DNA from 3 places in the Nonomuraea sp. IBHARD001 genome. Region 2 is predicted to be linked to each of the others. Evidence: riboswitches for the same ligand, from Rfam matches in the RefSeq annotation. Region 2 holds a riboswitch; each other region holds the start of a gene.
The links. Region 2 has a riboswitch for cobalamin ahead of ACTWNK_RS20430 (CbtB domain-containing protein). Riboswitches for the same ligand answer to the same signal wherever they lie in the genome.
Positions count from the first base shown of each region.

Region 1: linked by a shared signal. The riboswitch ahead of metE (5-methyltetrahydropteroyltriglutamate--homocysteine S-methyltransferase) and the one ahead of ACTWNK_RS20430 (CbtB domain-containing protein) in region 2 are both predicted to bind cobalamin.
Region 3: linked by a shared signal. The riboswitch ahead of ACTWNK_RS23415 (CoA-acylating methylmalonate-semialdehyde dehydrogenase) and the one ahead of ACTWNK_RS20430 (CbtB domain-containing protein) in region 2 are both predicted to bind cobalamin.

Region 1 is NZ_JBWBBW010000002.1:3,480,636-3,490,721, reverse strand. Features, by position in the region: gene ACTWNK_RS18090 ((2Fe-2S)-binding protein) at 6-770, shown strand; gene ACTWNK_RS18085 (hypothetical protein) at 767-1,129, shown strand; gene cobF (precorrin-6A synthase (deacetylating)) at 1,162-1,920, opposite strand; cobalamin riboswitch at 2,038-2,249, shown strand; gene metE (5-methyltetrahydropteroyltriglutamate--homocysteine S-methyltransferase) at 2,382-4,697, shown strand; gene ACTWNK_RS18070 (DUF2306 domain-containing protein) at 4,749-5,417, opposite strand; gene ACTWNK_RS18065 (TetR/AcrR family transcriptional regulator) at 5,476-6,021, opposite strand; gene ACTWNK_RS18060 (SIP domain-containing protein) at 6,075-7,913, opposite strand; gene ACTWNK_RS18055 (ABC transporter ATP-binding protein) at 8,085-9,749, shown strand; gene ACTWNK_RS18050 (ABC transporter ATP-binding protein) at 9,742-10,086, shown strand, end outside.
Region 2 is NZ_JBWBBW010000002.1:4,030,732-4,040,817, reverse strand. Features, by position in the region: gene cobN (cobaltochelatase subunit CobN) at 1-2,313, shown strand, start outside; gene ACTWNK_RS20455 (cobyrinate a,c-diamide synthase) at 2,271-3,635, opposite strand; gene cobO (cob(I)yrinic acid a,c-diamide adenosyltransferase) at 3,629-4,231, opposite strand; gene ACTWNK_RS20445 (putative cobaltochelatase) at 4,234-6,297, opposite strand; gene ACTWNK_RS20440 (histidine phosphatase family protein) at 6,294-7,031, opposite strand; gene ACTWNK_RS20435 (CbtA family protein) at 7,037-7,807, opposite strand; gene ACTWNK_RS20430 (CbtB domain-containing protein) at 7,816-8,004, opposite strand; adenosylcobalamin (AdoCbl) riboswitch at 8,005-8,151, opposite strand; gene ACTWNK_RS20425 (MmcQ/YjbR family DNA-binding protein) at 8,208-8,564, shown strand; gene ACTWNK_RS20420 (rhamnulokinase) at 8,569-9,915, opposite strand; gene ACTWNK_RS20415 (bifunctional aldolase/short-chain dehydrogenase) at 9,927-10,086, opposite strand, start outside.
Region 3 is NZ_JBWBBW010000002.1:4,651,503-4,661,588, reverse strand. Features, by position in the region: gene ACTWNK_RS23420 (acyl-CoA dehydrogenase family protein) at 1-1,049, opposite strand, end outside; gene ACTWNK_RS23415 (CoA-acylating methylmalonate-semialdehyde dehydrogenase) at 1,055-2,551, opposite strand; cobalamin riboswitch at 2,690-2,863, opposite strand; gene ACTWNK_RS23410 (2-phosphosulfolactate phosphatase) at 2,936-3,613, opposite strand; gene ACTWNK_RS23405 (MarR family winged helix-turn-helix transcriptional regulator) at 3,641-4,135, opposite strand; gene ACTWNK_RS23400 (cytochrome P450 family protein) at 4,268-5,422, shown strand; gene ACTWNK_RS23395 (hypothetical protein) at 5,495-6,307, shown strand; gene ACTWNK_RS23390 (GntR family transcriptional regulator) at 6,304-6,717, shown strand; gene ACTWNK_RS23385 (alpha/beta hydrolase) at 6,749-8,341, shown strand; gene ACTWNK_RS23380 (YciI family protein) at 8,452-8,775, shown strand; gene ACTWNK_RS23375 (RNA polymerase sigma factor) at 8,772-10,013, shown strand; gene ACTWNK_RS23370 (winged helix-turn-helix transcriptional regulator) at 9,999-10,086, opposite strand, start outside.

The sequences.
Region 1 (10,086 bases), 550 kb from region 2:
GAGCGGTGCTCGCCGTGTCGTCCGTCAGGCACCGGGCGATGGCCGACGTCGCGGCCGTCAACGCCTACTTCGAACTCGGCGTCGCACCGATCACCCCGGGCTGGCGGCCCTTCACCGACCTGCACGACGCGAAGGGGCCGCTGGCCGCCAAGATCGACGAGGTCGCCGAGCGGCTGGGCGCCGCCGAGCGCAGGGTGGCGGCCTCGATCCTGTTCCAGGGCCTGGCCTCGCGCACCTGGTCGCCGGTGCTCGGCGCGGCGGTGGCGCACGGGGTGCTGGTCGAGCTCGACCCGGCCCTGCTGCACTGGCGTCCCGCCTCCGGCAGCATGCTCCCGCTGCGGGTGGCCGTGCTGGACGGGCGCGCCGCCCCTTTCACACCCGGGGAGAGCGCGGCGCACCTCTACCGCGTCGTCGCCACCGGCCTGCTGGCGCCGCTGGTCCAGGCCGTGCTCGGCGTGGTGAAGATCTCGCCCGGCCTGCTGTGGGGCAATGCGGCGTCGGCGCTTGCGGGAGCCGTACGCGCCCTGGTGCTGGCCAGGCCGGGGCTCGGCGGGCGGGCCACGGCGCTCGGGCGTGAGCTGCTCGGGCTGGGCGTGCTGCGCGGGGGCGGCGAGCTGATCCAGCCGGTGCCCGGAGCGCCCTTCTTCGTCAGGCGCACGTGCTGCCTGTACTACCGGCTGCCCGGCGGCGGGATGTGCGGCGACTGCGCGCTGATCGACCCGCCGACCCGCAGCGCCCAATGGCGCCCCTCCCCCGAAGGACGACGATGAGCGGCCTGACCGTCTGCAGGGACTGCTGCTGCGGCAGCACACGCAAGGTGCCCGCGCTCGACCACGACGAACAGGTGCGCCTGCTGTCGGAGATCGCCGAGGTACGCCTCAGCGAGTGCCTGGACGTGTGCGAGCAGGCCAATGTGGTCGTCGTACGGCCCTCGCCCGAGGGCAGGGCGGCGGGCGGCAGGCCGGTGTGGCTCGGCCTGGTCAACCATCCGGGCGCGGCCGGCGACATCGCCGCCTGGATCGAGGCGGGCGGTCCCGGCCTGGCCCCCATGCCCGACATCCTCGGCCTGCACGCCTTCACCCCGCCACGCCGGGTCAGACCGCAACGCGGGACCCTGCCCCTGGCGTGAGGAGGAGGGGCAAGCGCCCGGCGGGCAAGCCCCTACGCGCCGGGCGTCACGCGTCGCAGCAGGTACGTGTCCATGATCCACCCCTTGCGCTCGCGTGCGGCGGCGCGCAACTCCTTGATGCGTTCGGCCACCTCGGGCACCGGTCCCGAGACGAGGATCTCGTCGGGCGTGCCGAGGTAGGCCCCCCAGTAGATGTGGTACTCCTCGCCCAGCCCGGCGAAGGCGCAGTGCGCGTCGAGCATGACCGCCACGTCGTCGGCGTCAGGCCCCTCGGCGGCCAGGCGGCGGCCGGTAGTGATGTGCACGGGCTTGGCGACACTGGTCAGGCTGGTGCGGTGCGCGGCGGTCAGCGCCGACACGCTCGTGATGCCCGCGACCACCTCGTACTCGAAGGCGACCTCCCCCTTGGCCAGCACCTCCTCGATCCCGGCCAGCGTGCTGTCGTAGAGCCCGGGATCGCCCCACACCAGGATCGCCCCGACCTGGCCGTCGCCCAGCTCCTCGCGGACGAACGCCTCGTACAGCCCGGCCCGCCGCGAGCGCCACCGCTCGACCGCCTCGGTGTAGGCGGGCGTGGTCCGGTCGCGTTCCGGATCGGCCGCCTCGACCACACGGTACGGCGGGCGGGCATGCGTCTCGATCATCGTCCGGCGCAGGTCGAGCAGGTCGTGCTTGGCCTCGCCCTTGCCCAGGACGAAGAACACGTCGGCCGAGGCGATGGCCTCGACCGCCCGCAGGGTGAGGTGGCCGGGGTCCCCGGCGCCGATGCCGATGATGAGGATTCGCTTCACCCGGCACAGTCTGCCCTCCCGCCCATCGAGGTAGTGATCGGGCTCCCGGCTTTCCGCCCTCCCGCCGATCCGGGCGGTGATCGGGGCTCCCGGCTTTGCGCTCGGGCCGGGGCGGCCTATGGTGGTGCGTGCAGTCGGTTCGCCCTGCCAGCCGGGCAGGCGCGTCGCAAGAGGGAACCCGGTGTGAATCCGGGACTGCCCCGCAGCGGTGAGTGGGAACGACCGCCGTCACATGCACTGGATCCGCACGCGGATCAGGGAAGCGACGGCCACTAGGCACGAGCAGCACGCCCACGAGTCCGAAGACCTGCCACTGCCCGTGCGCGTCCGCGCGCGGCGACGTCGATGGCCTCGTGGGCGGGCCGGCTGACCCGGTCGGCGGCGTCGCACGCCGCCTCGCGGTCGTGCCTTCGCGTCCCGGGACCCGTCGGGGTCACCCGTGACTCGCGAAGGAGAGTTTCGTGACCGACACCGCTGCTTCCCCCGGCTCACTGGCCACCGTGTACGGCCATCCGCGCCAGGGCCCCGACCGTGAGCTCAAGAAGGCCGTCGAGGGCTACTGGGCCGGCCGGGTGAGCGCCGCCGAACTGCATGCCACCTCGGCCGTGCTGCGCCGCGACACCTGGCGGCGCCTGGCCGACGCCGGGCTCGCCGAACTGCCCACCGGCGACTTCTCCCTGTACGACCACGTGCTGGACACCACCGTCATGGTCGGCGCCGTGCCCGAGCGCCACCGCGCGGCCGTGGCGGCCGACCCACTGGACGGGTACTTCGCCATGGCCAGGGGCACGCAGGAGGTCGCGCCGCTGGAGATGACGAAGTGGTTCGACACCAACTACCACTACCTGGTGCCCGAGCTCGGGCCTGACACCGTGTTCACGGCCGATCCGGCCAAGCAGGTCGCCGAGCTGCGCGAGGCCGTCGCGCAGGGGCACGCGGCCAGGCCGGTCCTGGTCGGGCCCGTCACCTACCTGCTGCTGGCCAAGGCCGCGCCCGGCGTCGACCCCGGATTCGACCCGCTGTCGCTGCTGGAGCGGCTGCTGCCCGTCTATGCCGAGGTGCTCGCCGCACTGCGGGCCGAGGGAGCCGCCTGGGTGCAGCTCGACGAGCCCGCGCTGGTGCAGGACCGGCCGCGCGAGGTGCTCGACGCGGTCGCCTCCGCCTACGCGCGGCTCGGCTCGCTCACCGACCGGCCGCAGATCGTCGTCGCGAGCTACTTCGACCGGCTGGGCGAGGCGCTGCCGGTGCTGGCCGCCGCGCCCGTCGAGGGGCTGGCGATCGACTTCACCGGGCCCGCCGCCGCCAACCTGGAGGACCTGACGGCGCTCGGCGGCCTGCCGGGCAAGCGGCTGATCGCGGGTGTGGTCGACGGGCGCAATGTGTGGATCAACGACCTGGACCAGTCGCTGAGCACCCTGGCCGCACTGCTGGGCCAGGCCGAGCGCCTGGACGTGTCCGCGTCCTGCTCGCTGCTGCACGTGCCGGTCGACGCCGCCGCCGAGACGGAGATCGATCCCGAGATCGCCGCCTGGCTGGCGTTCGCCGCGCAGAAGAGCGCCGAGGTGGTCACGCTGACCAGGGCGCTGACCGAGGGGCCGGACGCGATCGCGCAGTCGTTCGCGGCCAACAGGGCGGCCCGTGCCGCACGCGCCTCCTCCGCGCTCACCCGCGACCCCGCCGTACGCGCGCGGGCCGAGGCCGTGACCGAGGCCGACACGCGTCGCGCGACGCCGTACGAGAAGCGGGCCGGGGCGCAGCGGGAGCGGCTGGGGCTGCCGCCGCTGCCGACGACGACCATCGGGTCCTTCCCGCAGACCGCCGAGCTGCGTACGGCACGGGCCGACCTGCGGGCCGGGCGCATCGGCGAGACGGACTACGACGAGCGGATCGCGGCCGAGATCAGGCAGGTGCTCGCCTTCCAGGAGGCGGCCGGGCTCGACGTCCTGGTGCACGGCGAGCCGGAGCGCAACGACATGGTCCAGTACTTCGCCGAGCAGCTCACCGGCTATGTGGCCACGCTGAACGGCTGGGTGCAGTCCTACGGCACCAGGTACGTACGGCCGCCGATCCTGGCGGGCGACGTGTCCAGGCCGGAGCCGATGACGCTGCGCTGGACGACCTACGCGCAGTCGCAGACCGACAGGCCGGTCAAGGGCATGCTGACCGGGCCGGTGACGATGCTGGCGTGGTCGTTCGTCCGCGACGACCAGCCGCTGGGCGAGACCGCCAGGCAGGTCGCGCTGGCGCTGCGCGACGAGGTGGCCGACCTGGAGGCGGCGGGCACGGCCGTCATCCAGGTGGACGAGCCCGCCCTGCGCGAGACGCTCCCGCTGCGCGCCTCCGGCAGGGCCGCCTACCTGGCCTGGGCGACCGAGGCGTTCCGCCTGGCCACGGCCTCGGTCGCGGAGGACACGCAGATCCACACGCACATGTGCTACGCGGAGTTCGGCGAGATCCTGGGCGCGATCGACGACCTCGACGCCGACGTGATCAGCCTGGAGGCGGCCCGTTCGCACATGCAGGTGGCGCACGAGCTGGCCGGGGCCGGGTACCCGCGTGAGGTCGGCCCCGGCGTCTACGACATCCACTCGCCGCGCGTGCCCGGCGTGCAGGAGGTCGCCTCGCTGCTGCGCGAGGGGCTGGCCGCGATCCCGATCGACCGGCTGTGGGGCAATCCGGACTGCGGCCTGAAGACGCGCGGCTGGGCCGAGACCCGGGCCTCGCTGGAGAGCCTGACGGCCGCGGCCCGCCTGGTCAGAGCCGAGACGAACAGCTGACCCCCCGAAGGCCCGGCGCGAGACGATCACGCCGGGCCTTCGGCGCGAGCCTCAGGCGGACCCGGACGCCGCCGCGGTGGCTCGTGGCTTTCGGCGGAGCAGGATGCGGTGCACGATGAAGTACTCGGCGACGAGGGAGTTGACCACGATGGAGGCCCAGCCGCTCGTCGTGTAGACCTCGTCGAAGCTCAGATGCGGGAAGGACTGGGCGGCCGTCATCCCGGCGATGAGGAACAGGCGCAGGCTCACCGCCGCGAACGTGAGCGCGTAGTTGCGGATCATCCAGACCCGGTGCTCGCGCACGTCCCCCCTGCGGATGGCGCGGTAGGCCTGGTAGAGGCTGTAGAGCCAGGCCGCCGACAGCAGGTAGAAGGCGACCTGCACGGAGATGCCGCTGATGGAGACGGTGGCGGCGAACAGCGCCGCGGCGCTCGCCAGCACGACGCTGATCATGTACACGCGCCCGGTCACGCGATGCGCCCTGGGGTATCGCCCGCGTAGCCCGGCGTGGAACTGCAGCGGCCCGGTGAGCAGCGCCAGGCCGCCGGGCACCGCGTGCATCACGAGCGACAGGTAGTGCGGCGCGACGCCGGTGTTGAGCGGGATGTTGCTGAGCGAGGGGTCCCCGGTCAGGTACGGCTGCAGGGCGAAGACGGCGATACCGGCGGCGAACAGGGCTAACAGGCCCCAGAGGGTACGCCCGGCGACGGTCGTGGTCATGTCGTTCTCCTATGTAGTGAGTGGTCACTATCAAACGCCGAAAAAAAAGAGAAACGGTTCAGCCCGAGGCCAGGAAACGCTCGGCCCACGCGTCCTCCCCGGCCAGGGCGGGCAGATCCATCGCCGCCGCCACCATGTAGAACATCCCCTCGGCGAGAAAGCGGTGCGCCTTGTCCTCGCCCACGCCGGGCATGGCCTCGACCCGCTCGAAGACCTCCCGGGTCGAGCGGGTCATCAGCGCGCGGATGTCGTCGTCGTCGCAGGCCGCGTAGCCCTGGAGCATGATCAGCATCAGCGCCCGGTCGTCCATCAGCACGCCCCAGGCGTTCGCCATCGCCGGAATGGGATCGGCCGCCGCCTCACCGCCGCGCCTGACCATCTCGCGGTCGATCGTCTCGAACAGCCGGGTGAGAACGGCGAGGAAGAGCTCCTTCTTGGTGGAGAAGAGGCGGAACAGGTTGGGATGCGAGATGCCGACCTGCTGGGCGATCACCACGGTGGAGCCGCCGTGCAGGCCCTTCTGGCTGAACTCGGCCAGCGCGGCCCGCAGGATCTGCTCCCGCCGCCGACTCGCGTCCACCCGGGGACGCCGCCCTTCCGCCATGGTTGATAGTAAACACTCACTATCAACCATGGGTCAACACCTCCGGGCGTCCGTCAGCCGGCGGCCTCCAGCACCCACAGCCGGTGGTCCCAGCCGATGTCCGCCGCCCGGACGACCCGCAGCCCGGCCGACTCGGCCAGCTCGGTCAGCCGTGCGGCGCCGCGCAGCCCGGAGCCGAACGCGCAGCTCAGCCGCAGGTGCTGCAGGGCGACGTCCGGGTCGTCGAAGTCGCCCGGCTGGAACTCCTCCACCAGGACGATCCTGCCGCCCGGCGCGAGAGCGGCGGCCGTCTCGGTCAGCACCTGGACGGCGTCCTCGTCGGGCAGCCAGCCCAGCAGGTGTGACAGCAGCAACAGCCCGGCCCCCGCGGGCGGCACCGGGCCGGAGGCCGGAACCAGCTCGACCTTGGCCACGACGTCCGCGTCGAGGATCTCCTCACGCAGCACGCCCAGCGCCGACGGCATCGCGCCGATCCGCACACGCAGCTGCGGGTACGCCTTGACCAGGGCGTTGACGATCGTGCCGACACCGTTGCCCGCGGCCGTGAGCGTGCTCGCCCCCGCCCAGTCGTAGGCGCCGAGCACACCGGGCGCGATCCAGCGTGCGATGTCCTCGACCTCGGCGCGTGCGGTGCCGCCGAGCCTGGCGTCGGTCCTGATCGCCTGGCCGAGCGCCTCCCCCGACGCCGTGCGGTAGCTCGCCGTACCGGTGCGCAGGGTGTGCACGAGGCCCGAGAGCGACAGTTCGAGTGCGGCGGGCGCGCCGTCGAGGTGGTACTCGTCCGCCGAGTGGTCGTCCTCGACGAGTTCCTCGCTGATCGGCGTCAGGTGGTAGCCGTCGTCGCGGACGGCGAGCACGTCGAGCGAGACGAGGTAGGTCAGCAGCGCCGCGAGCGCCCTGGGCCCGGTCTCCGTACGGCGGGCCAGTTCGGCCTCGTCGCGGACGCCCTGGTGGATCAGGTCGACGAGGCCGATCGTGACGGCGGCTCTGATCGCGAAGCCGGGCGCCAGGTCGGTCAGCTCGTGCAGCCGGTCGTGTGCCTCGTTCTCCTCCGGCTCGGACTCGGCCGCGCCGGGCAGGGGCTCGGTGCGCCGCCAGTAGCCGGTGATGTGGGTGTGCTCGCGCGGCACCTGCCGGTCGACGGCGAGGTGACGCCTGATGCCCTTGAGGGTGATCGCCTCGCCCGCCGCCCAGGCGAACACCGTGCCCGGCAGCCATTCGCATGCCCGGATCGCCTGCTCCAGCACGGTCGTGGTGCCGGCGGGCGCGCCCTCGCGCGAGAGCCAGACGATGTCGGCGTCGGCCTTGGTGACCAGCTCCTGCCGGTGGTCGTCCTGGCCGATCTCGATGAACACCTTCGCCCTGACGCCTTCGGGCATCTCCTCCAGCCAGCGGCCGATCGCGGGCAGTGCGGTCTCGTCGCCCGCGATGAGCAGCCAGTCGACGCCTTCGGGCTGGCTGTGCGACATCTTCGGACCGGCGATCCAGGTGCGCTGCCCGGGCTCGGCCCGTTCGGCCCAGGTGGCGGCGGGCCCGTCGCCGTGCCTGACGAAGTCGAAGTCGATCTCGCCCGCCTCCGGGTCGTAGCGCCTCGGCGTGTAGTCCTTGGCGATCGGGCGTTCGTCCTGGGGCCAGTCGAGGCTGCTGATGTTCTGGCCGGGCAGCAGCGGCAGCTCCTCGCCCTCGGCCGCGAAGAACATCTTCACGTGGTCGTCGAAGCCTTCGGAGCTGAGCGCGGGCAGGTCGAGGCCGTCGCGGTGGAAGGCGCGCAGCTGCGGGCCGGTCAGGGTGACGCGCCGCATGCCGGGCGTGAGGTTCACCACCCGCGCCACCGTCAGCTCCCTCAGCACGATGGGAAAGGCGACGACTCGTCGAGGACTGCGGCTGGACATCGGCGCTGCTCCTTCACTGGTGGCGATCGGCCCCCAGGCTAGGGCCGCGCGCGGCTCCCGGATCCAACCAGGTGGCCAGGTCATGGCACCGGGCGCGTGATCGGACGGCCGCTTCGACGGCCTGCGCTCTGGCTTTGACCCCGGCGGCGCGCCCGCTCCTAGCCTGCTGGCGTGAAACGTGCGAAAGGACAGGACCTGCTGCGTCAGTGCCTGGTCCGGGTGAGGCCCGACCTGTTGCGGGCGATGGGCGCGGCGGCGCTGCGGCAGCTGGCCTTCCTGAGCCTGCCGTGGCTGCTCGGCAAGGCCGTCGACAACGGGGTACGCGCGGGCTCGGCGCCGATGGCCGCGGCCTGGGGTGCGGCGTTCGTCGCGGCGGCGGCGGTGGAGTACGCGGGCATGCGCGGCTGGCAGGTCGGCGCGACGATGGCCGACGCCAGGGCCGGGGCGTGGCTGCGCACGCGACTGCTCGGCGCGGTGCTGGCGCTCGACACCGAGACGATGCGGCGGCGCACCGGCAGCTTCGGCGACCTGACCACCCGGGCGACACGGGACGTCGACGCCGTGCTGGTGTGGGTGCACGGGCTGACGACCTGGGTGGTCATCGGCATCACCGCGCTCGTGCTGACCCCGGCGCTGGCCGGGCTCGACCCGCTGCTGCTGCTGGTCGCGGCGCTGACCGTGCCGGTGCTGCTGGTGGTCAACCGGATCTTCCCGCCGCTGTTCGACCGGCGGGCGCAGGAGCTGTCGCAGGCGCACGGCAGACGCAGCGCCGCCGCCGAGGAACTGCTGACGGCGCTGCTGCCGCTGCGCGGGGTGGGCGCGGGCCGGATCATGGTCGAGCGCCATCACGGCCACAGCGCCTCGGTCACGCGTGGCACGATGCGGCTGGCCTCGGTCGGGTCCCTGTGGGAGGCGACCGCGTACGTGGTGCCGCTGCTGGCGGTGGCGGCCGGGCTGCTGGTCGGCGGGCCCGCGGTGGCCGAAGGGCGGCTGACGGTCGGCACGCTGACCACGTTCGTGCTGTGGATGGGCACGGTGGCGCTGGCCGTCAATGTGATGACCGCCAGGCTCGGCGACCGGGCCGAGGCGCGCGTCGCGGCGGCGCGGATCGAGGAGATCCTCGCCCTGCCCGAGACGACCACCGGCGAAGGCGTGCTGCCCGGCCACGGCGTCCTGCGGGCCGAAGGGGTGAGCGTCAGGCGCGAGGGCAGGGCGCCCATCGGGCCGCTCGACCTGAGCGCCGGGCCCGGCGAGTGGGTGGTGCTGACCGGCGCGACCGGGTCGGGCAAGAGCACCCTGCTGCGGGCGCTGGCCAGGCTCGTGCCCGCCGACGGCGAGGTCACGCTGGGCGGCGTGCCGCTGCGCGACGTCGAGCCCGATGTGCTGCACGCGACGGTGGGGTTCGTCGCCGAAGGGCCGCTGCTGCTGCACGGCACGATCATGGAGAACCTGCGGCTGAGCGGCGACTACACCGACGCCCAGGTCGAGGCCGCCGCCCAGGTCGCCGGGCTCGACCTGGCCCTGGCCGGGCTCGGCGACGGCCTCGGCACCCAGGTGGGCGAGCGCGGCGGCGCCCTGTCCGGCGGTCAGCGCCAGCTCATCACCTTGGCACGCGCGCTGCTGCGCGACAGTCCCGTCCTGCTGCTCGACGACGTCACCTCGGCGCTCGACGCCGCGACCGAGTCGCAGGTCCTGGCCAGGCTCCGTGCCGCCACCTCGGACAAGGCCGTCGTGTTCGCCGGGCACTCCCCGGCCGTCCTGGCCCTGGCCGACCGTCAGATCGTCGTCGAGGGCGGCTCGGTCCTGCCCGCCGTACCCGGGAGCTCCCATGTCTGAGTCGTTGTCGCTGAGCGAGCTGCCCGACCAGCGTGCGGTGTTCCGCAGGGCCTCGGTGTACCTGCGCGGGCACCGGGTCGCCTTCGCCGTCGTCGTCGTGCTGAACCTGGCGGGCGCGGCGATGGCCGTCGGGGTGACCGGGAGCGTCGGCAAGGTGGTGGACGCGGCGGGCGGCGGTGACGCGGCAGGCGCGTTCGGCTGGGCGCTGGTGCTGCTCGGGCTGGTCGCGGCCGGAGGGGTGCTCACCTGGGCCTCGCGCTACCGGCTGATCAGGGTGGGCGAGCTCGCGCTCGCCGGGCTGCGGGAGCGGGCGACCGCCGCCGTCGGGACCGCGCCG
Region 2 (10,086 bases):
ACGCTGCCCGCCGCGCTGCGCGAAGGCGTCGAGGAGCACTGGGGCCCCGCGCCCGGCGAGCTGTTCACGCACGAGGGCGACATCGTGCTCGCGGCGCTGCGCGCGGGCAACGTCGTGGTCATGGTGCAGCCGCCGCGCGGTTTCGGCGAGAACCCGATCGCCATCTACCACGACCCGGACCTGCCGCCCAGCCATCACTACCTGGCCGCCTACCGCTGGCTGGCCGACGACTTCGGCGCGCACGCCGTCGTGCACGTCGGCAAGCACGGCAACCTGGAGTGGCTGCCGGGCAAGTCGGCGGGCCTGTCGGCCGCCTGCGGGCCGGACGCCGCGCTCGGGGACGTGCCGCTGATCTACCCCTTCCTGGTCAACGACCCCGGCGAGGGCACCCAGGCCAAGCGCAGGGCGCACGCGGTGCTCGTCGACCACATGGTGCCGCCGATGGCCCGCGCCGAGACCTACGGCGACATCGCCCGCCTGGAGCAGCTGCTGGACGAGCACGCCTCGATCGCGGCGATGGACCCGGCCAAGCTGCCCGCGATCAGGGCGCAGATCTGGACGCTCATCCAGGCGGCCAAGCTCGACCACGACCTCGGGCTGGCCGACCGGCCGCACGACACCGAGTTCGACGACTTCCTGCTGCACGTCGACGGCTGGCTGTGCGAGGTGAAGGACGCCCAGATCCGCGACGGCCTGCACGTGCTGGGCGCGGCCCCGCAGGGCGCCACTCGGGTCGACCTGGTGCTGGCGATGCTGCGGGCCAGGCAGATGTGGGCCGGTCAGGAGTCGCTGCCCGGACTGCGCGAGGCGCTCGGCCTGGCCGAGGACGGCTCGGCCGGGCGGGTGAGCGTCGACGAGGCCGAGGCGAAGGCCCGTGCGCTCGTCCAGGCCATGGAGGACTCCGGCTGGTCGAAGGCCGCCTCCGGCGAGGTCACCGCGCGGGTGCTCGGCGGGCCCGACGCGCTGGTGACGAGCATCCTGGAGTTCGCCTCGGCCGAGGTCGTGCCCAGGCTGGCCCGCACGACCGACGAGCTCACCCATCTGACCCACGCGCTGGCCGGAGGCTACGTGCCCGCCGGGCCGAGCGGCTCGCCGCTGCGCGGGCTGATCAACGTGCTGCCGACCGGCCGCAACTTCTACTCCGTCGACCCGAGGGCCGTGCCCAGCCGCCTGGCGTGGGAGACCGGCCAGGCGATGGCCGACTCGCTGCTGGCACGCTACCGGGCCGACCACGGCGCCTGGCCGCGTTCGGTCGGCCTGTCGGTCTGGGGCACCAGCGCCATGCGCACGGCCGGTGACGACGTGGCCGAGGTGCTCGCCCTGCTGGGCGTGCGCCCGGTGTGGGACGAGGCCTCGCGGCGCGTCACCACCCTGGAGCCGATCCCACTGGCCGAGCTCGACCGCCCGCGCGTGGACGTCACGGTCCGGATCAGCGGCTTCTTCCGCGACGCCTTCCCGCACGTGGTGGCCATGCTCGACGACGCCGTACGGCTGGCGGCCGGCCTCGAGGAGAGCGACGAGGACAACTACGTCAGGGCGCACACCCGCCAGTCGCTGGCCGAGCACGGCGACGAACGCCGGGCCACCCTGCGCGTGTTCGGCTCACGGCCGGGCGCGTACGGGGCCGGGCTGCTGCCGCTCATCGACAGCCGCAACTGGCGCGACGACGCCGACCTGGCCGAGGTCTACGCCGTGTGGGGCGGCTACGCCTACGGCCGCGACCTGGACGGCGTCGAGGCGCGCGCCGACATGGAGAGCACGTACCGGCGCATCGCCGTAGCCGCCAAGAACGTCGACACGCGCGAGCACGACATCGCCGACTCCGACGACTACTTCCAGTACCACGGCGGCATGGTCGCCACCGTGCGGGCGCTGACCGGCAAGGCGCCCGCCGCCTACATCGGCGACAGCACGCGCCCCGACGCGGTGCGCACCAGGACGCTGTCGGAGGAGACCTCGCGCATCTTCAGGGCGCGCGTCGTCAATCCGAACTGGCTGGCCGCCATGCGCCGCCACGGCTACAAGGGCGCGTTCGAGCTGGCCGCGACCGTCGACTACCTGTTCGGCTACGACGCCACGACCGGCGTGGTGGCCGACTGGATGTACGACAAGCTGGCCGCCACCTACGTCATGGACCCGGAGAACAGGGAGTTCATGGCCAGGTCCAACCCGTGGGCGCTGCACGGGATCGCCGAACGCCTGCTGGAGGCGGCGAGCCGGGGCATGTGGGAGCACCCCGACCCCGACCTGCTGCAAGGGCTGCAGGAGGTCTACCTCAAGACCGAGGGCGACCTGGAGGAGGGCACCGCGTAGGCGGCATCGGTCAGGCGGGCGGCCAGATGCGGGCTGCCCGCCCAGTGCAGGTGCAGGTAGGAGGCCGTCAGCATGGCGTCGCCGTACCCGTCGCCGCCGCCCTCCCAGGAGTAGAGGCCGCCCGGCGGGTGTACGGCCGTGCGGTGGAACTCGTGGCCGCGCACGCGTTCGCCCGTGCGGGTGAGCAGGCTCGGCGCCGTGGCCGTGGCGTCGCGGTAGCCGAGGGTGAGCCTGGGCGTCATCGCCGCATCGGCCGGGATACGGCCGCACATCGGCAGGCCGTCGAGCGAGCGGCACAGGTAGAGGAGTCCGGCGCACTCGGCGGCGATCGGCCCGGGAAACGCGGCGATCTCGCGCTTGAGCGGCTCGTTGGCGGCCAGTTCGGGCGCGTACAGCTCGGGGAAGCCGCCGCCGACGACGATCGCGGCGGCGCCTTCGGGCAGGCGCTCGCGCAGGGGGTCGAAGACGGCGATGTCGGCGCCCGACGCCCGCAGCAGCTCACGCTGCTCGGTGTAGCCGAAGGTGAACGCGGCTCCCCCTGCCATCGCGACCACAGGACGGCTCCGGCGGGACCCGCCCGGCGCTCGCACGCCGTCGAGCGCGCCCTGCGCCGACCACGGCGTCGTGTGCAGGCGTGGGGCCGAGTTCGCCAGCCGTACCAGGGCGTCGAGGTCGCACGACCTGGCCACCAGCTCGCCGAGCCTGGCCACGGCCTCGACGGCCTCGGCGCTGCGCTCGGCGGCGGGGATGAGGCCGAGGTGGCGCGACGGCGTCTCGACGCTCTCCTGCCTGCCGATCGCGCCCAGCACCGGCACACCGCGCTCGGCCAGGGCCGCCCGGCACAGCTGCTCGTGCCTGGCCGAACCGAGCCGGTTCAGCACCACGCCGCCGAAGCGCAACGCCGGGTCGAACGAGGCGAATCCGTGCACCAGGGCGGCCACCGACCGGCTCTGCCTGGCCGCGTCGACCACCAGCACGACCGGTGCGTCCAGCAGCCTGGCGACGTGAGCGGTCGAGGCGGTCTCGCCGGAGCCGACGCCGTCGAACAGGCCCATCACGCCCTCGACCACGGCGATGTCGGCCCCGGCCGCGCCGTGCGCGAACAGGGGGGCCACCCGGTCCTCGCCGACCAGGTACGGGTCCAGGTTGCGGCCGGGGCGGCCAGCGGCCAGCGCGTGGTAGCCGGGGTCGATGTAGTCGGGGCCCACCTTGTGCGGGGAGACCCGCAGGCCGCGCGAGCGCAGCGCCGCCATCAGACCGGTGGCCACCGTCGTCTTGCCGCTGCCCGACGAAGGAGCCGCGATCACCAGCCGTGCTACCACTCGATGCCCTTCTGTCCCTTCTGCCCGGCGTCCATGGGGTGCTTGACCTTGCCCATCTCCGTCACCAGGTCGGCCAGCTCCAGCAGCCTCGCGGGCGCGTCCCTGCCGGTGATCACCACATGCTGGCCGCCCGGCCTGGCCTTCAGCGTGTCCAGGACGTCGTCGAGGTCGATCCAGCCCCACTTGAGCGGGTAGGTGAACTCATCCAGCACATAGAAGCGGTAGCGCTCGGCCGCCAGGTCGCGCTTGATCTGCTCCCAGCCTTCGCGGGCCTGCTCGGCGTGGTCGTCGCCGGTGCCGGGCCGCTGGATCCACGACCAGCCTTCGCCCATCTTGTGCCAGGTCACCTCGCCGCCCTCGCCGCTGGCGCCGAGCACGGTCAGCGCGCGTTCCTCGCCGATGCGCCATTTGGCCGACTTCACGAACTGGAACACGCCGATCGGCCAGCCCTGGTTCCAGGCCCGCAACGCCATGCCGAACGCCGCGGTCGACTTGCCCTTGCCGGTGCCCGTGTGCACCATGAGCAGCGGTCTGGTCCTGCGCTGGCGGGTGGTGAGCCCGTCGTCCGGCACACTGTCCGGCTTTCCCTGCGGCATGCTCAGCCCGCCTTCCTGTGATCGTGTGCCGTGCTCGCCCTGACCAGGTCGCCGAGCCCGGCGAGGGAGTCCAGGCGTACGTTCCGCGCGCCCATGACCGCCGCCAGGCGTTCGGCCAGGCCGAGCCGTACCATGCCGTCCTCGCAGTCGACGACGATGCAGGCCAGGCCGGTGAACAGGGCCGCAGCCCTCGCCACGTCGCCGCCGGAGGTGGCGCGGCCGTCGGTGACGACGACCACGAGCGGGCGCCTGGCCGGGTCGCGCAGCCGTTCGACGCGCAGCACCTCGGCCGCCCTGGTCAGCCCGGCGGCCAGCGGTGTGCGCCCGCCGGTCGGCAGCTCGCGCAGCCTGGCGGCTCCCGCCTCGACCGACGAGGTCGGCGGCAGGGCCACGACGGCTCCCGCACCCCTGAACGTCACCAGGCCGATCTTGTCCCGGCGCTGGTAGGCGTCCAGGAGCAGGCTGAGCACGGCCGTCTTGACCGCGGTCATGCGCTTGCGCGCCGCCATGGAACCGCTGGCGTCCACGACGAACAGCACGAGGTTGCCCTCCCTGCCCTCGCGCACCGCCTCACGCAGGTCACCGCCGTGGATCAGCAGGCCGGGCCCCTTGCGGCCGCGCTCCCGCTGGTACGGCGCCGCCGCGCCCAGCGTCGCCGCCAGGTGCAGGTCGCGCAGCCTGCCGCGCGGCATCCGCGAGCCGGTCGTACGGCCGTGCGGGGTGCGGGCGCGCGACCGCCTGCCGGACGCGCCCTCGCCCAGGCCGGGGACCTTGAGCAGGGGGACGCGGTAGGGCTTGTCGGGGGCGGCGACGGCGAGGGGGACGAGGGCCGCGGTGGGGTCGTCGCCCGGGGGCGCCTGGGAGTCGTCCGGAGGGGAGCCGTCCTGCTGGGCGGACGGGGGTGGAGGGGCGTTCCGGCCGGCTTCGGCGTCGGAGGAGGGGGCGTCGGTGTCGGAGGCTTCGGGGGCATCGGGGGCGCGGTCCTCGGCAGGCCCGTCCTCAGGCCCCGCGTCCGGATCACCCGGGTCGTCCGGGGTGTCGTCGGGGTCGTCCTCGTCGGTCTGGGCGAGGAGTTCCTCCAGCTTGGCCTCGTCAAGGCCGGGGGCGTCGAACGGGTCGCGGCGGCGGCGGTGCGGCAGGGCCAGCCTTGCCGCCTGCCGTACGTCCTCGGTGGTGACCTTGGCGCGGCCCGACCATGCGGCGTGCGCGACGGCGGCGTTGGCGGTGACCAGGTCGGCGCGCAGGCCGTCGACCTCGAAGGCGGCGCACACGGTGGCGATCTGGCGCAGCCGCGCGTCGGGCAGGACGACGGCGGCCACCCTGGCCCTGGCCGAGGCGATGCTGGCGGCCAGCGCCGCCTCCTGCTCGCGCCAGCGCGCGGCGAACGCCCCGGGATCGGCGTCGAAGGCCAGGCGGCGGCGCACGACCTCGGCGCGTTCCACCGGATCGCGTGAGGCGCGTACCTCGACGGTGAGGCCGAAGCGGTCGAGCAGCTGCGGGCGCAGCTCGCCCTCCTCCGGGTTCATGGTGCCCACCAGCAGGAACCTGGCGGCGTGCCGCACCGACACGGCCTCGCGCTCCACATAGTTGGTGCCGAGCGCGGCGGCGTCGAGCAGCAGGTCGACCAGGTGGTCGTGCAGCAGGTTCACCTCGTCGACATAGAGCACGCCCCGATGGGCCGCGGCCAGCAGGCCGGGCTCGAACGCCTTCACGCCCTCGGTCAGCGCCCGCTCCAGGTCGAGCGAGCCGACCAGCCTGTCCTCGGCCGCGCCCACCGGCAGCTCCACCAGCGCGGCGGCCCTGACCTGCGATCCCGCGCCCTTCTCGTGCGGCCCGTCGGGGCAGGAGGCGTCGGGCGCGGCGGGGTCGCAGCCGAACCGGCAGCCCGATACCACCTCCACCGGCGGCAGCTGGGCGGCCAGCGCCCTGACGATCGTGGACTTGGCGGTGCCCTTCTCGCCTCGCACCAGGACGCCGCCCACGCGTGGCGAGACGGCGTTCAGCACCAGTGCGAGCTTGAGGTCCGCCAGGCCGACGACGGCGCTGAACGGATAGGCAGGGATCACGAAGGGACCTTCCTGTTGACGTAGGCGATCCGCCAGCCGTTCCCGGCGGCGGTCAGCTCGGTGAAGGACAGGGGGGCGAGGTCGAAGCGCAGGCCCGCGGACGACGGCAGCCCGAGCGCGTGACACAGCCCGGCGCGGATCAGCCCCGCGTCGCCGATCAGCACGACGCTCTCCCCCAGCCTGGCGTGCGAGGCGGCCCCGAACACCGCCAGCCTGGCCGCCACCCGGTCGACCATGGCGTCGAGGCTCTCCCCGCCGTGCGGCGCCGACCCGGCATCGGCCAGCCACCCGGCCAGCGCCTGCGGCTCCTCCACGGCGACCGCCGCGTACGGCAGGCCGCTCCAGCGCCCGTGGTCGGCCTCGGCCAGCACGTCCTCGGCGACCGGCGTCAGGCCGAGCGCCCGGCCGGTCGCCATGGCGGAGGGATGCGGCGCGCATCTGCACACCACCGCCCCCCGCGCCCAGCGCGCGACGGCGTCGCGCAACTGCGTGGCCTTGGCCAGCGCCGCCGGGTCCGGCCGATCGGCCGGATCGAGCGACCCGGGGGCGGTTCGGCCCTCCAGAGGAGGGCCGGGCTCCCGGCTCGCGGTCCGTGCGCCTGCCCCTGCCCCGCCCGGCAAAGCGGCGGGCCGGGGGCCGTGGGCGTCCAGGACGGGGGTGCCGGGGAAGCGGGCTTCGCGCATGCCCGGGGTCATGGCCTGCCTGACGAACAGCAGGCGACGACCTGCGGGCATGCCGCTCAGCCCGGTGAGGTCGCCGGGACGGCGCGCAGGTCGCGGGTGCGGGCGGCGCGGTCGCCGACATAGCCGAACAGCACGCCGAACGCCGTCCAGAACACCAGCTGCGTCCCGAGCGAGGCCAGCCTGAACTCCCAGAGCAGCGAGGCGGGGAAGCCTTCGGCGACCTCGTCGATCTTCGGCAGCAGCAGCCACGCGGCCACGACCGGCACCAGGAAGGCCAGGACCGCACCGCCCCACTTGGCCCACGGCCCGCTGCCCGGCGACACCCTGCGCGCGGTGGCGACCGCGACGGCGGTGGCGGCGAGGCCGACCAGCACCATGACCACGTACAGCAGGGTCCTGCTGTTGATGGTCTCGGGATCCCCCACCGCCGGAGGGTTGGCCGGATATTTCAGGAACGGTACAACGATGACGGCGACGAAAGCCGTGGCCGAGGCCACGACGGCCAGGGCGGCGTCCGAGCGGGGACCGACCCGGCCGCGCAGCCCGGCGAACACGAGGGCGAACACGCCGCCGACCGCGACGCCGTACAGGCCGAGTGCGAGGAAGAGGCCGGCCTTCTGCATGGGTCTGGTGACCTCGGCCTCCTCGTGCGAGTGGCCGTCGGCGGGCTCGGGCTCGGCCGCGGGGGGCGCGGCGGCCGCCGCAGCCTCCTCGATGGCGATGGCCGCGTCGACGCGCGGCTCCCCGAGCGTGAAGGCGAAGGCAGCGGCGATCAGTCCGGCGACCAGCCCCACGAGCAGGCCCCGGACGAGCAGGGTGCGTACCACGACGTCCCCTAGTGGCAGGGCACGCCGAGCAGGTGACGCCCGTCGTGCATGAGTTCGTGGAGGAACGTACCCGTCTGCGAGATGGCGCCGTTGTCCATCAGCACCAGATACGCCAGCAGCAGGAACACCGGCACGGCCAGCAGCCAAGGGCGCAGGCTGGGCAAGGGCACGGTCGTCGGACCGGTCAGGTCACTCATCAGGCCTCCTTAGGGATCACGCGTCCCAATGCATGAGGACGCGGCGGCCAAGAGACCTGGCTCCCGGGCTCAAGGCCCGGATACAGTGGCGCGACCGCACCGGCATCTCACCGGATTTCCCATCGGCCACCGCGAAATCATCCGGAACGTATCGTTTTCCATCACGCCCGTCAACAACGTCGCCTAGGGTAGGAAGGCTGTTCATGCTCACCGTCGACGACGTACGCCGACTGGCCGTCACCCTCCCCCGGACCACCGAACACCTGATCAGGGACAGGGTGAAGTTCAGGGTCGGCTCGATCGTCTACGTCGCCTTCTCCCGCGACGAGACCCTCATGGGCTTCGGCTTCCCCAAGGAGGAGCGCGCGGCCCTGGTCGCCGCCGAGCCGGAGAAGTTCCTGCTTCCGCCCGAGTCGAGCATGCGCTACCAGTGGGTGATGGCCAGGATGTCGGCCCTGGGCGCCGACGAGATGCGCGAGCTGGTCGTGGACGCCTGGCGCATGTGCGTCCCGAAGAAGCTCCGCGTCCTCGTCGACGACCGCGGCCACCCGGTGCCCTGAGCGGTCAGTCCGGCTCGTGGCGCACCGGCGCGAAGCTCTGCCGTACGGCGGCGCGCACGTCGGGCACGGCGCCTGCCGCCCGCGCCTGGACCAGGGCGTTGCCGAGCGCGGTGGCCTCGGCCGGACCCGCGAGGACCGGCAGGCCGCACGCGCGTGCGGTCAGGCGGCACAGCAGGGCGTTGCGCGAGCCGCCGCCGACCAGGTGCACGACCTCCACAGGGCGGCCCGACAGCCTGACCGCGTCCTCGATCGCACGGCGGTGCCCCTCGGCCAGCGAGTCCAGCACGCACCGCACGGTCTCGGCCCGGGTCGCGGGCGGACGCAGGCCCGCGCGCACGCAGGCGTCGGCGATCCTGGCCGGCATGTCGCCCGGCGGCTGGAAGGCCGGGTCCGAGACGTCCACGACCGGCCCGCCCCGCACCTCGGCCGCCCCGGCCAGCAGGCCGTCCAGGTCGGCCGTGCCCCAGGTACGCAGGCACTCCTGCAGCAGCCACAGGCCCGTGACGTTGCGCAGGAACCTGACCGTGCCGTCGAGGCCCGCCTCGTTGGTGAACCCGGCGGCCCCGGCCTCGGCCGTCGTCACGGGCGCGTCCAGCTCGAGCCCGGCCAGCGACCAGGTGCCGCACGAGATGTAGGCGAAGGCGGGCCCGGCGGCGGGCACCGCGGCCACGGCCGAGGCCGTGTCGTGCGAGGCGACGGCGAGCACCGGCGTGCCGTCGCCGGTGACGCCCAGCCGCTCGCCCGGCGCGGCGATCGGCGGGAACAGGGACGCGTCGATGCCGAGCTCGCCCATCAGCGCGGTGTCCCACGCCTGGGTACGCGGGTCGAGGAGCTGGGTGGTCGAGGCGTTGGTCAGCTCGGCGCCGATCCGGCCCGTCAGCCAGTACACGATCAGGTCGGGCACCAGCAGCAGCGTCCTGGCCGCCGCGAGTTGCGCCGACCCGGCGGCCGAGCGCAACTGGTTGACGGTGTTGAACGGCTGCCACGCGATGCCCGTGCGCTCCCACAGTCCCGGGTCGCCGACCGATGAGGTACGGCCGTCGCGGTAGTGCACGGGGTTGCCGAGCAGCCGCCCGTCGGCGTCGAGCAGCCCGTAGTCGACCGCCCAGCCGTCCACGCCGATCCCGTCGACCGGCCCGGCCGCGCGCAGCCCTTCGAGCACGCCGCGGTGCAGGCGCAGGACGTCCCAGTGCAGGACGCCGCCCGCCCGCACCGGCACGTTCGCGAACCTGTGCGCCTCGCGCAGCCGCACGTCCGCGCCGCCGGGCCCGATCTCGGCCACCACGACCCGCCCGCTGGAGGCGCCGAGGTCGACGGCGGCCCACCGCGTGTGCGTGGGTCGTGTGCTCATCGGTCGTGTGTTCATCGCAGGAACGCCGCGGCGACGCCCGCGTCGACGGGCACCAGCAGCCCGGTCGTGCGGGTGAGCGTGGTCAGCGCGAACACGGCGTCGGCGACGTGCTCGGGCAGCACCTCGCGCTTGAGCAGCGTGCGCCCGGCGTAGAAGACGCCCAGGTCGGCC
Region 3 (10,086 bases), 620 kb from region 2:
ATCTTCTCGATGCCGTACTCGGTGAGATAGCCGTAGCCGCCGTGCAGCTGCAGAGCCCGGTCGGCCACGGCGAACCCGGTGTCGGTGACGAAACGTTTGGCCATCGCGCACAGTTCGACCGCCTTGGGGTCGCCCTCGTCGAGCGCCGTCGCCGCCCGCCACAGCAGCGCGCGTGCGGCCTCCAGCTCGGTGGCCATGTCGGCCAGCTGGAACTGCAGCCCCTGCGCCTGCGACAGCCGGGCGCCGAAGGCGTGCCTGTCGCCCAGGTAGGCGGTGCTGGCCTCCAGCGCCGCGCGCGCACCGCCGAGCGAGCAGGCGGCGATGCCGAGCCTGCCGCCGTTGAGGCCGCTCATCGCGATGCGGAAGCCGTCGCCCTCGCCGCCGAGCAGCCGGTCGGCGGGCACGCGCACGCCGTCGAGCACGACCTGGCGGGTGGGCTGGGCGTTCCACCCCATCTTCTCCTCGTTGCCGCCGAAGGACAGGCCGGGGTCGTCGCGTTCGACGACGAACGCCGACACCCCGTGCGCGCCGGAGGCTCCGGTGCGGGCCATGACGACATAGACCTGGGAGGCGCCCGCCCCCGAGACGAACTGCTTGACGCCGTCCAGGACGTAGTGGCCGCCGTCGCGCACCGCCCGGGTGGCCAGGGCCGCGGCGTCGGAACCGGCGCCGGGCTCGGTCAGGCAGTAGCTGGCCAGCGAGCGCATCGCACACAGGCCGGGCAGCCAGCGGGCGCGCTGGGCGGCGCTGCCGTACCGGTCGATCATCCAGGCGACCATGTTGTGGATGGAGAGGTACCCGGCGATGGAGGGGCAGCCGGTCGCCAGCGTCTCGAAGATCAGCGTGCCGTCGCGCCTGGACAGCGCCGAGCCGCCCGACTCCTCACCGACGTACACGCCGCCGAGACCGAGCTCGGCCGCCTTGACCAGCACGTCGACGGGGAAGTGCTTGCGCCGGTCCCAGTCGATGGCATGCGGCGCCAGGTGCTCGCGGGTGAACTCGCCGACCGCCTGCACGATCGCCGTCTGCTCCTGCGTGAGCGCGGGCATCGGCCTCACCCCATCGTCGGGATCGTGAAGCTGGCGCCGGTCCTGATGCCCGACGGCCAGCGGGAGGTGACGGTCTTGGTCTGGGTGAAGAACCGCACCGAGTCGGTACCGAACTGGTTGAGGTCGCCGAACATCGAGCGCTTCCACCCGCCGAAGGAGTGGTAGGCGACCGGCACCGGGATGGGCACGTTGACGCCGACCATGCCGGCGCCGACCCGGTGCACGAAGTCGCGTGCGGTGTCGCCGTCCCGGGTGAAGATCGCCACGCCGTTGCCGTACTCGTGCTCGCTCGGCAGCCGCAGCGCCTGCTCGTAGTCGCCCGCGCGCACGATCGACAGCACCGGGCCGAAGATCTCCTCGCGGTAGACGCGCATGGCGGGGGTGACGTGGTCGAACAGGGAGGGGCCGATGAAGAAGCCGCCCTCGCAGGGCGGGGTCAGCGTGCGGCCGTCGGCGACGAGTTCGGCGCCTTCGGCCACGCCGATCTCCAGGTAGTCGCGCACGCGCCGCAGGGCGTCGCGGCCGACCAGCGGGCCGAAGTCGGCCGACGGGTCGTCGGAGCGGCCCACGCGCAGGGCGGCGATCCTGTCGACGAGCTTGGCGCGCAGCGCCTCGGCGGTGTCCTCGCCCACGGGGACGGCCACCGAGACCGCCATGCAGCGTTCGCCCGCCGAGCCGTACCCGGCGCCGATCAGGGCGTCGGCCGCCTGGTCGAGGTCGGCGTCCGGCATGACGATCAGGTGGTTCTTGGCGCCGCCGAAGCAGTGCGCGCGTTTGCCGTGCGCGGTGGCGCCGGTGTAGACGTGCTCGGCGATCGCGGTCGAGCCGACGAAGGCGACCGCGGCGATGCGCCCGTCGGACAGCAGGGTGTCGACGGCCGCTTTGCCGCCGTGCACGACGTTCAGCACGCCGGGCGGCAGGCCCGCCTCGACGAACAGCTCCGCCAGGCGCAGCGGCACCGACGGGTCGCGTTCGGACGGCTTGAGCACGACGGCGTTTCCGCAGGCCAGGGCGGGCGCCGCCTGCCACAGCGGGATCATGGCGGGGAAGTTGAACGGCGTGATGCCGGCCACGACGCCCAGCGGCTGGCGCATGGAGTACACGTCGATGCCGGTGCCGGCGTTGTCGGTGTAGTCGCCCTTGAGCAGGTGCGGGATGCCCGCCGCGAACTCCACCACCTCAAGGCCGCGCTGGATGTCGCCGTCGGCGTCGGCCACGGTCTTGCCGTGCTCGGACGACAGCAGCCTGGCCAGGCTGCCGCGCTCGGCCTCGACCAGGCGCAGGAACGCCAGCAGCACCCGGGCGCGGCGCTGCGGGTTGCAGGCCGCCCACGCCGCCTGGGCGTCGGCGGCGTCGGCGATCGCCGTCCTGGTCTGCGCGGCCGTGGCCAGCGGCACCCTGGCCTGGACGGCGCCGGTGTTGGGGTCGTGGACCTCGCCGAAGGACCCGGACCCGCCGGGGACGTGCTTGCCGCCGATGAAATGCGTCAGTTCACGGATCATGAAGCCTGCTTTCGCCAGGTGGACCCGAGGATGGGCAAGGCGAGACGGGTCAGGGACGCGGCAGTGCCGTGGCCGTCGGGTCACCTGTGTCGCGGGCGCGCTGCGATGCCATGCGTGTTCGCTCCATCCTCGTGGACAACACGTGCTGGGCTCGCGGCCGGTATCCTGACTCCCGGATCAGCGCACGTCATCCGGCCTTCCCGGCTTTCGCCAGTGGCCCGTTGCCCAGCGATGACGCACATCCCCGGTCACAGTGGCGGGACCGTGCCGGATTCACACCGGCTTCCCTGCACCGCGAGCGTTCTCCCCGAAAATATAGTTGGACGTCCTACTAAGTCCAGCGGGCCGCCCTGTGGCGTACGCGACACCAGGGCCGCCGCGCGCTCACGCGGGGGAGTGCGGGCGCAGGACCATGAGCGGCCCCTCCGGGCTCGCCGTCATGGCGAAGGGGAAGCGGTCGAGCTCCAGGCAGAGGGCGACGTCGTCGGCGTGCACGCCCTGCCGTACGCCGGTGGCCAGTTCGGCGGCGGCGCGTGAGGCGGCGGCGCGGCTCAGGTAGGGGGCGGCATCGGTCTCGGCATCGGCGGTGCGGGCGGCGATGTACTGGGCGCAGGCCAGGTCCTCATCGGCCCGGCCGTCCTCGCCCGTGACCACGAACGTGACGCCGTCCTCGCCGCGAGCGCGCAGCAGCCCGGCCGTGGCCCCGGCCACCACGAAGGAGGCGCACAGCACCAGCGAGGCGTCCTTGACCGCGAGCGCGCCGACGGTGCCCGCCGTGGTCTTCTGCACGAGGGTACGGCCGCGCAGGTCGGCCGAGCGCAGCAGGCCGGGCGAGTTGACATGGTCGAAGCCGGGCGCGAGCGGCCCGTCCTTGAGCGCCGCCCAGCCCGGATTGCCGCTCTTGAGGTCCAGCGCCTCCTCCAGCGACCCGGCGAGCACGATCGCCTCGGCCCCCCGGGAGAAGGCCCAGGCGGCCACCGTGAAAGCACGCATGACGTCCACCACGACCGCGACGGACGGAACGCCGTCCAACTCCTCGATACCAACGAAACGAGCACTCATTCCGGACATGATCGCATGTGTCGTAGGTCATCCGATGTCTGGGGGTGTCGAGCGCAGCCGCTGGATCTCGGCCGCCGTGCTGTCGCGGGCCGCTCCCAGGAAGCGCAGGACGACGCCGAGCTCCTCCTCACCGAAATCGCCGAGATCCTCCCGCGTCCTGGCGATGAGTCCGGCATAGGCGCCGGAGACCCGCTCCAGGCCCTCCGGGGTGGGCTCGATGAGCACCCGCCTGCGATCGCCCGGGTCGGCCACCCGCCGCACGCAGCCCGCCGCGACCAGCCGGTCGATCATCCGCGAGGCCGATCCGGTCGTGAGGTTGACGTGCTTGGCCAGCACGCCCGGTGTCGTCGGCCCGTGCCGGCCCAGCACGTGCAGGCACTGCACGTCGGTGTCGGTGACGCCGAGCCGGGTGGCGACGAGGTTGTTGAGCTGGACGACCAGGATCGCCCAGACGGGGATCGCCTCCCCGACGATCTCGTCGGTCAGGGCCAGGGCCTGGGCGTGCGGGCCCGGTTTCGTCATCGCGAGCTCCCCTTCCTCCTGTATTGCTGCGTCGCGCAGCGATCGTGCTAGGTTTGCTGCGTTGCGCAGCTACTGTGTCGCGCAGCAATGCTATCGCATGCCCGTACGGCCGCCACCCTTGGAGGAGATCCGATGACCGAAGCTCCCTTCGTCGCCGTCGACCCGTTCGCGAGCGCCGTACGCGGGATCGGCGAGCCGCATGCCGCCTGCGCCGTCCTGCGGGCCGCGGGTCCCCTCGTCCGGGTCGAGGCCCCGGCCGGTGGGCCGGTGTGGATCGTCACCGACGACACGCTCGCCAGGCAGGTGTTCGTCCATCCGCACATCGTCAAGGACCCGGCCTGGGCGCCGCACGGCTGGGACCCGCGCACGGCGGGGCTGGAGCCGGCCGCCGCCGCGCAGCCGTCGCTCACCACGAGCGACGGCCCGGCGCACGAGAGGCTGCGCCGCGCGCACGCGCCGCTGTTCACCGCCAGGCGCATCGGCGGCTACGCCGCCCGCGTCACCGCACTGGCCCGCGACCTGCTCACCCGGGCCGCGGGCGATGGCGAGACGGTGGACCTGATGGCCGACTTCACCACCAGGTACCCGCTGAGCGTGGTCTGCGACGTGCTCGGCGTGCCGCCCGAGCGCATCGACCAGGCCATCGCCGCCTGCCGGGGCATGTACAGCGCCGACCCGGCCGAGGTGGGCGCGGCGATGGCCGCCTTCGGCGAACTGGCCGCCGCCGCGCTCGGCGAAGGCGGGGACGGCCTCGCCGTCGAACTGCGCGCCCGGGTGCCCGCCGAGCTCACCGAGCCGCAGCTGCACTACCTGCTGTTCACCCTCATCTACGCCGGGCAGCTCACCACCGACCCGTCGCTCGGCTTCCTGCTGGCCCGCCTCCTGGCCGGACACGAGGTGGACCGGCAGGCCCCGGGCGGCGACCTCGTCCGCGAGACCCTGCGCCTGCGCGCGCCCGCGCCCTTCAGCCTCTGGCGCTTCACCGCCGCCGAGGTGGAACTCGCCGGGGTCCGGCTGCCCGCCCGCTCCCCGGTGCTGGTCGACATCCAGGGCATCAACACCGATCCCGCCCGTTCGATCGGCCCCGACCTCACCTTCGGCGCCGGAGCGCACTACTGCACCGGCGCCCAGCTGGCCCAGCTCGAACTGGAGGCGATCGCCGAGGTCCTGCGCTCGGACTTCCCTCGGGCCCGCCTGGCCGTGCCCTACGCCGAACTCCGGCAGGTCGACCTCGGCGGTATCCAGGGCAGCCGCCTGAGCGCCCTGCCGGTGCGCCTTCGCGGCTGACGGCCCCGCATTGACTTTGTCGCAAGCTATGACGCATCATGCTGATACAAACCTTGCGACAAAGGAGGAGTCGTGCATTCCGACCCCCTGCCGGGCGCCGCCGCGCCGACGGCCGCCACGGCCAAACTGTGGCTGGCGGGACAGTGGCTGGCCAGGCACGAGCTGACCGGCGACCGCCTGCCCCCGCTGCTGGCCGAACGGCTGGCCGTACGCAGGCGTGTGCGGCTGGCCGAGCACGTCATCCTGGCGGTGCTGATCGTGGCCAGCGCCCTCACCGCCGCCGTCTTCTTCGGCGGCGGGCAGCGCTACGGGCCGATGGCCGCACTCGGCGCGCTGGTCGGCGCCCTGCTGGTGGCCCAGTCGCTGCTCGACTGGTGGGTACGGCGGGTCGACAGGCGGGCGGGCGCCACCCTGTCGCGCCGGGCCGCCCATCTGGTCCAGCCGGGCCTGCGCGCCGTGCTCGGCCGGCCGTACACGATCTTCGCCGTGGCCACCTTCCTCGGGGCGGTCGCGCTGGTCGGCAGCGCCCTGCCCCTCGACCTGCCGCTCGTGCGCGAGGTGGCGCTCGTCGTGCTGATCGGCGTGAGCGGGGTGACGGTGCTCATCGCCCTGCAGATGCGTCACCTCATCAGGCGGCCGGTCGTGGCCGAGGACGAGCAGTCGCTGAGCGCCGACGTCATCATGCGGGTGGAGGACGCCCGCGAACTGCTCTCGCCGAACGTCCAGGTGACGCTGCCCATGGTGCTGCTGTTCGGCGTGGCGCCGGGCTGGTGGCGGGTGGCGGCGGTCGCCTACCTGCTCGTGGCCATGGGCGCCTACATCCTGCTCACCTTCCGCACGACGCCGAGCAGGGAGCTTGCCCGGCGGATCATGAGCCAGCGATGATCGTCATCGACGCGGCCTCACCCGTGCCGCCGTTCGAGCAGCTGCGGGCCCAGCTCGCCCGGCAGATCCAGGAACGCACGCTGGCCGTCGGCGCCCGGCTGCCGACCATCCGCCACCTCGCGGCCGACCTCGGCCTGGCCGTCAACACCGTCGGCCGGGCCTACCGCGAGCTGGAGGAGGCCGGGCTGATCGAGACACGCGGGCGTGCGGGCTCGTTCGTCGCGGCGGCCGGCGAGGAGGGCAGGGAACGGGCCCGCCGGGCCGCCGCCGACTACGCGGCCGTGATCGCCAGTGTCGGCATCGAACCCGGCGAGGCGATCCGCATCGTCCAGGCGGCCCTGACCACCGCCGTGACCGCGCCCGGCGTCAGGCCCGCCGCCCGCACCCAGGCACACACCGCACCGGCATGACCATCGAGAACTCCCGGAGAAGGGATACACCATGCGATTAGCTCTGCGATCGGCCCTGGCCGTGCTCATCACCGCGTTCACCCTGACCGTCCCCGCCCCCGCGCCCGCCGCTACCTCGGGCGCGGCCCCGGTGTGGGGCGCCTGCCCGCCTGGCGGGTCCGGCCCCCCGCGCGACCCGCGCCAGCAGTGCGCCACCCTGCGGGTGCCGCTGGACTACCGCGCCCCGCACGGGCGCGGCATCGACATCGCGATCTCCCGCATCGCCACCTCACGCCCGCAGGCACGCCGCGGGATCCTGCTGTCCAACCCGGGCGGGCCCGGCGGCAGCGGCCTCGACCTGCCCAGCAGGCTCGCGGTCGGCATGCCGCCCGAGGTGCTCGAACAGTACGACCTGATCGGCTTCGACCCGCGCGGGATCGGCCACAGCACCCCGGTCACCTGCGGACTCGACCCCGCGAAGATCCTCACCCTGGCCCTGCCCTACCCGGCGCCCGGCGGCGACATCACGGCCAACATCGCCTTCGCACGCGACACCGCCGCCTCCTGCGCCAGGCACTCGGGCGACCTGCTGCCGTTCATCACCACGGCCAACACCGCCAGGGACATGGACCGCATCCGGGCGGCGCTCGGCGAGCCCAAGCTGTCCTACCTCGGCCTGTCCTACGGGACGTACCTGGGCGCGGTGTACCTCTCGCTGTTCCCCGGGCGCGGCGACCGCATCGTGATGGACAGCGCCGCCGACCCCCGCCTGGTGTGGCGTGACATGTGGCAGTTGTGGAACCAGGCGATCGAGGAGAGGCTGTCGGACTTCCTGGCCTTCGCCGCCGCACGCGACGACCTCTACCACCTGGGCACCACCCAGGCCGAGGTACGCCGCACCTACGACCGGCTGACCTCCGCCCTGGACCGCGACCCGCTGCCCGACCCGGGCGGCCCGCCGTTCGACGGCAACACGCTGCGCGAGATCACCCGGGTGGTGCTCTACGCCGATGCGCGCTTCCCGCTCCTGGCCGAGGTGTGGGCGGAACTGACCGGAGCGGCGCCGGACGCGGCCGTGCTCACGCGCCTGGAGCGCCATGCGGGCCTGACGACGAGCGGCAACCGGACGAGCGGCAACCAGCCGAGCGACAACCAGCCGAGTGACAACCAGGTGGCCGCCCTGTACGCGGTGATCTGCGATGACGCCGCCTGGCCCCGCAGCACCGCCCTGCACGCCCGGCAGGTCGCGGCCGATCGGCGCGCCTGGCCGGTGTCCGCGGGCATGCCCGCCAACATCTGGCCGTGCGCGGCCTGGCCCACCCGGCCGATCGAGGCGCCGGTGCGGGTCACCGGGCACGGGCCGCGCAACATCCTCATCCTGCAGAACACCCGCGACCCCTCCACCCCCCTGGCGGCCGCGCGCGGGCTGCGCGCCGTACTGGGCAAGCGGGCTGTGATGATCACGGTCGACCAGGGCGGGCACGGCGTCATCGGGCTGGGCAGCTGCGCCGATAAGGCGATGGTCGCCTTCCTGGCCGCCGGGACGCTTCCCGCGCGCGACCGCTTCTGCCCGGCCCCGCGACCGGCCGGGCCGGGATTCGCCTCAACGGCGCTCCCGCTCCTGCCGCCCGTGGGACCGCTGTAGGAGGTCCGGCCGGAAAAAGTTCGACAAAGATGTCGGATCCGGCCGCTCGTCTTCGTGGCAAGGGTGAAGGCTCCCTTCACAAGGTGCGCGACCGCAGGAGATGAGACGCCATGCAGTACCTGATTTCCGTGATCACCGACTCGCCCGACCTGTCCACCCCCGACGAGGACGCCGCCATCGACGTGTTCAACGACCGGCTCAAGGCCGCGGGGCACTGGGTGTTCGCCGGAGGCCTGGGCGGGCCCGACACGGCCACGGTGATCGACAACCGAGGCGCCGAGCCGTTGTACACCGACGGGCCCTTCGTGGAGTCCAAGGAGTTCCTCATCGGCTTCTGGATCGTCCAGGCGCCCGACCTCGACGCCGCCCTCGCCCTGGCGGCCGACGGCTCGAAGGCCTGCAATCGGAAGACCGAGGTACGTCCCTTCCTGTGAACGCCACCGACGCGCAGGAGGCGATCACCCGAGTCCACCGCGCGGAATGGGCCCGGGTGGTCGCCGCCCTGACCAGGCGTTTCGGCGATCTCGACATCGCCGAGGAGGCGGCGGCCGAGGCGTTCGCCGTCGCCGTCGAACGCTGGCCCGCCGAAGGCCCGCCACCGAACCCGGGCGCCTGGCTCACCACCACCGCCCAGCGCAAGGCCATCGACAGGATCAGGCGCGAGAGCAAACGCGGCGACAAGCACAGGGAGGCGCAGACGATGTACGACGACGTCCCGCCCGAGCCGCACGGCCCCATCGACGACGAACGCCTCCGGCTGATCTTCACCTGCTGCCATCCGGCGCTGGCGATGGAGACCCGGGTGGCGCTGACGCTGCGCATGGTCGCCGGGCTGAGCGTGGCCGAGATCGCCCGCGCCTTCCTCGTCCAGGAGAGCGCCATGGGCAGGCGGATCACCCGGGCCAAGGACAAGATCAGAACGGCCCGCATCCCCTACCGGGTGCCCTCCGGGCCCGACCTCCCGGCGCGGATGTCGGGCGTGCTGGCCGTGCTCTACCTCGCCTTCAACGAGGGCTACCTGGCCAGCGGGCCCGGCACGGATCCCGTGCGCCACGACCTGACCGCCGAGGCGATCCGCCTGACCCGGCTGGTGCGCGCGCTGCTGCCTGGCGACGGCGAGGTGGCCGGGCTGCTGGCGCTGATGCTGCTGACCGAGGCCCGCCGTACGGCCAGGGTCTCGGTCAGCGGCGAGCTGGTGCCGCTCGGCGAGCAGGACAGGGGTGCGTGGGACGCCGCGATGATCGCCGAAGGCCATCGGCTGGTCCGCGAGCGCCTGGCCGCCGGGGTGGCGCCCGGCCGCTACCAGATCCTCGCGGCGATCAACGCCGTGCACACCTCGGCCCGCGACGTGCGCGACACCGACTGGTCGCAGGTCGTCGCCCTGTACGACCAGCTGGTACGGCTGGACGCCTCGCCGATCGTCGCACTCAACCGGGCCATCGCCCTGGCCGAGCTCGACGGACCCGAGGTGGCGCTGGCGATCGTCGACCGGCTCGGCGGCGAGCTGGCCGGGTACCACGCCTTCCATGCCACGCGTGCCGACCTGCTGCGCAGGCTGGGACGCGGCGGCGAGTCGCGCGCGGCCTACGACGCGGCCATCGCGCTGGCGGGCAACACGGCCGAGATCGGCCACCTCACGCGCCGGCGCGACCAGCTCTCACCGGGCGGGTGAGAGCGCGGCCAGGCGCTCCAGCGGGCTCGGGCCCTCGCGCGGCCTGGGCGGGGCGTCGAGATGGCGGGTGCGC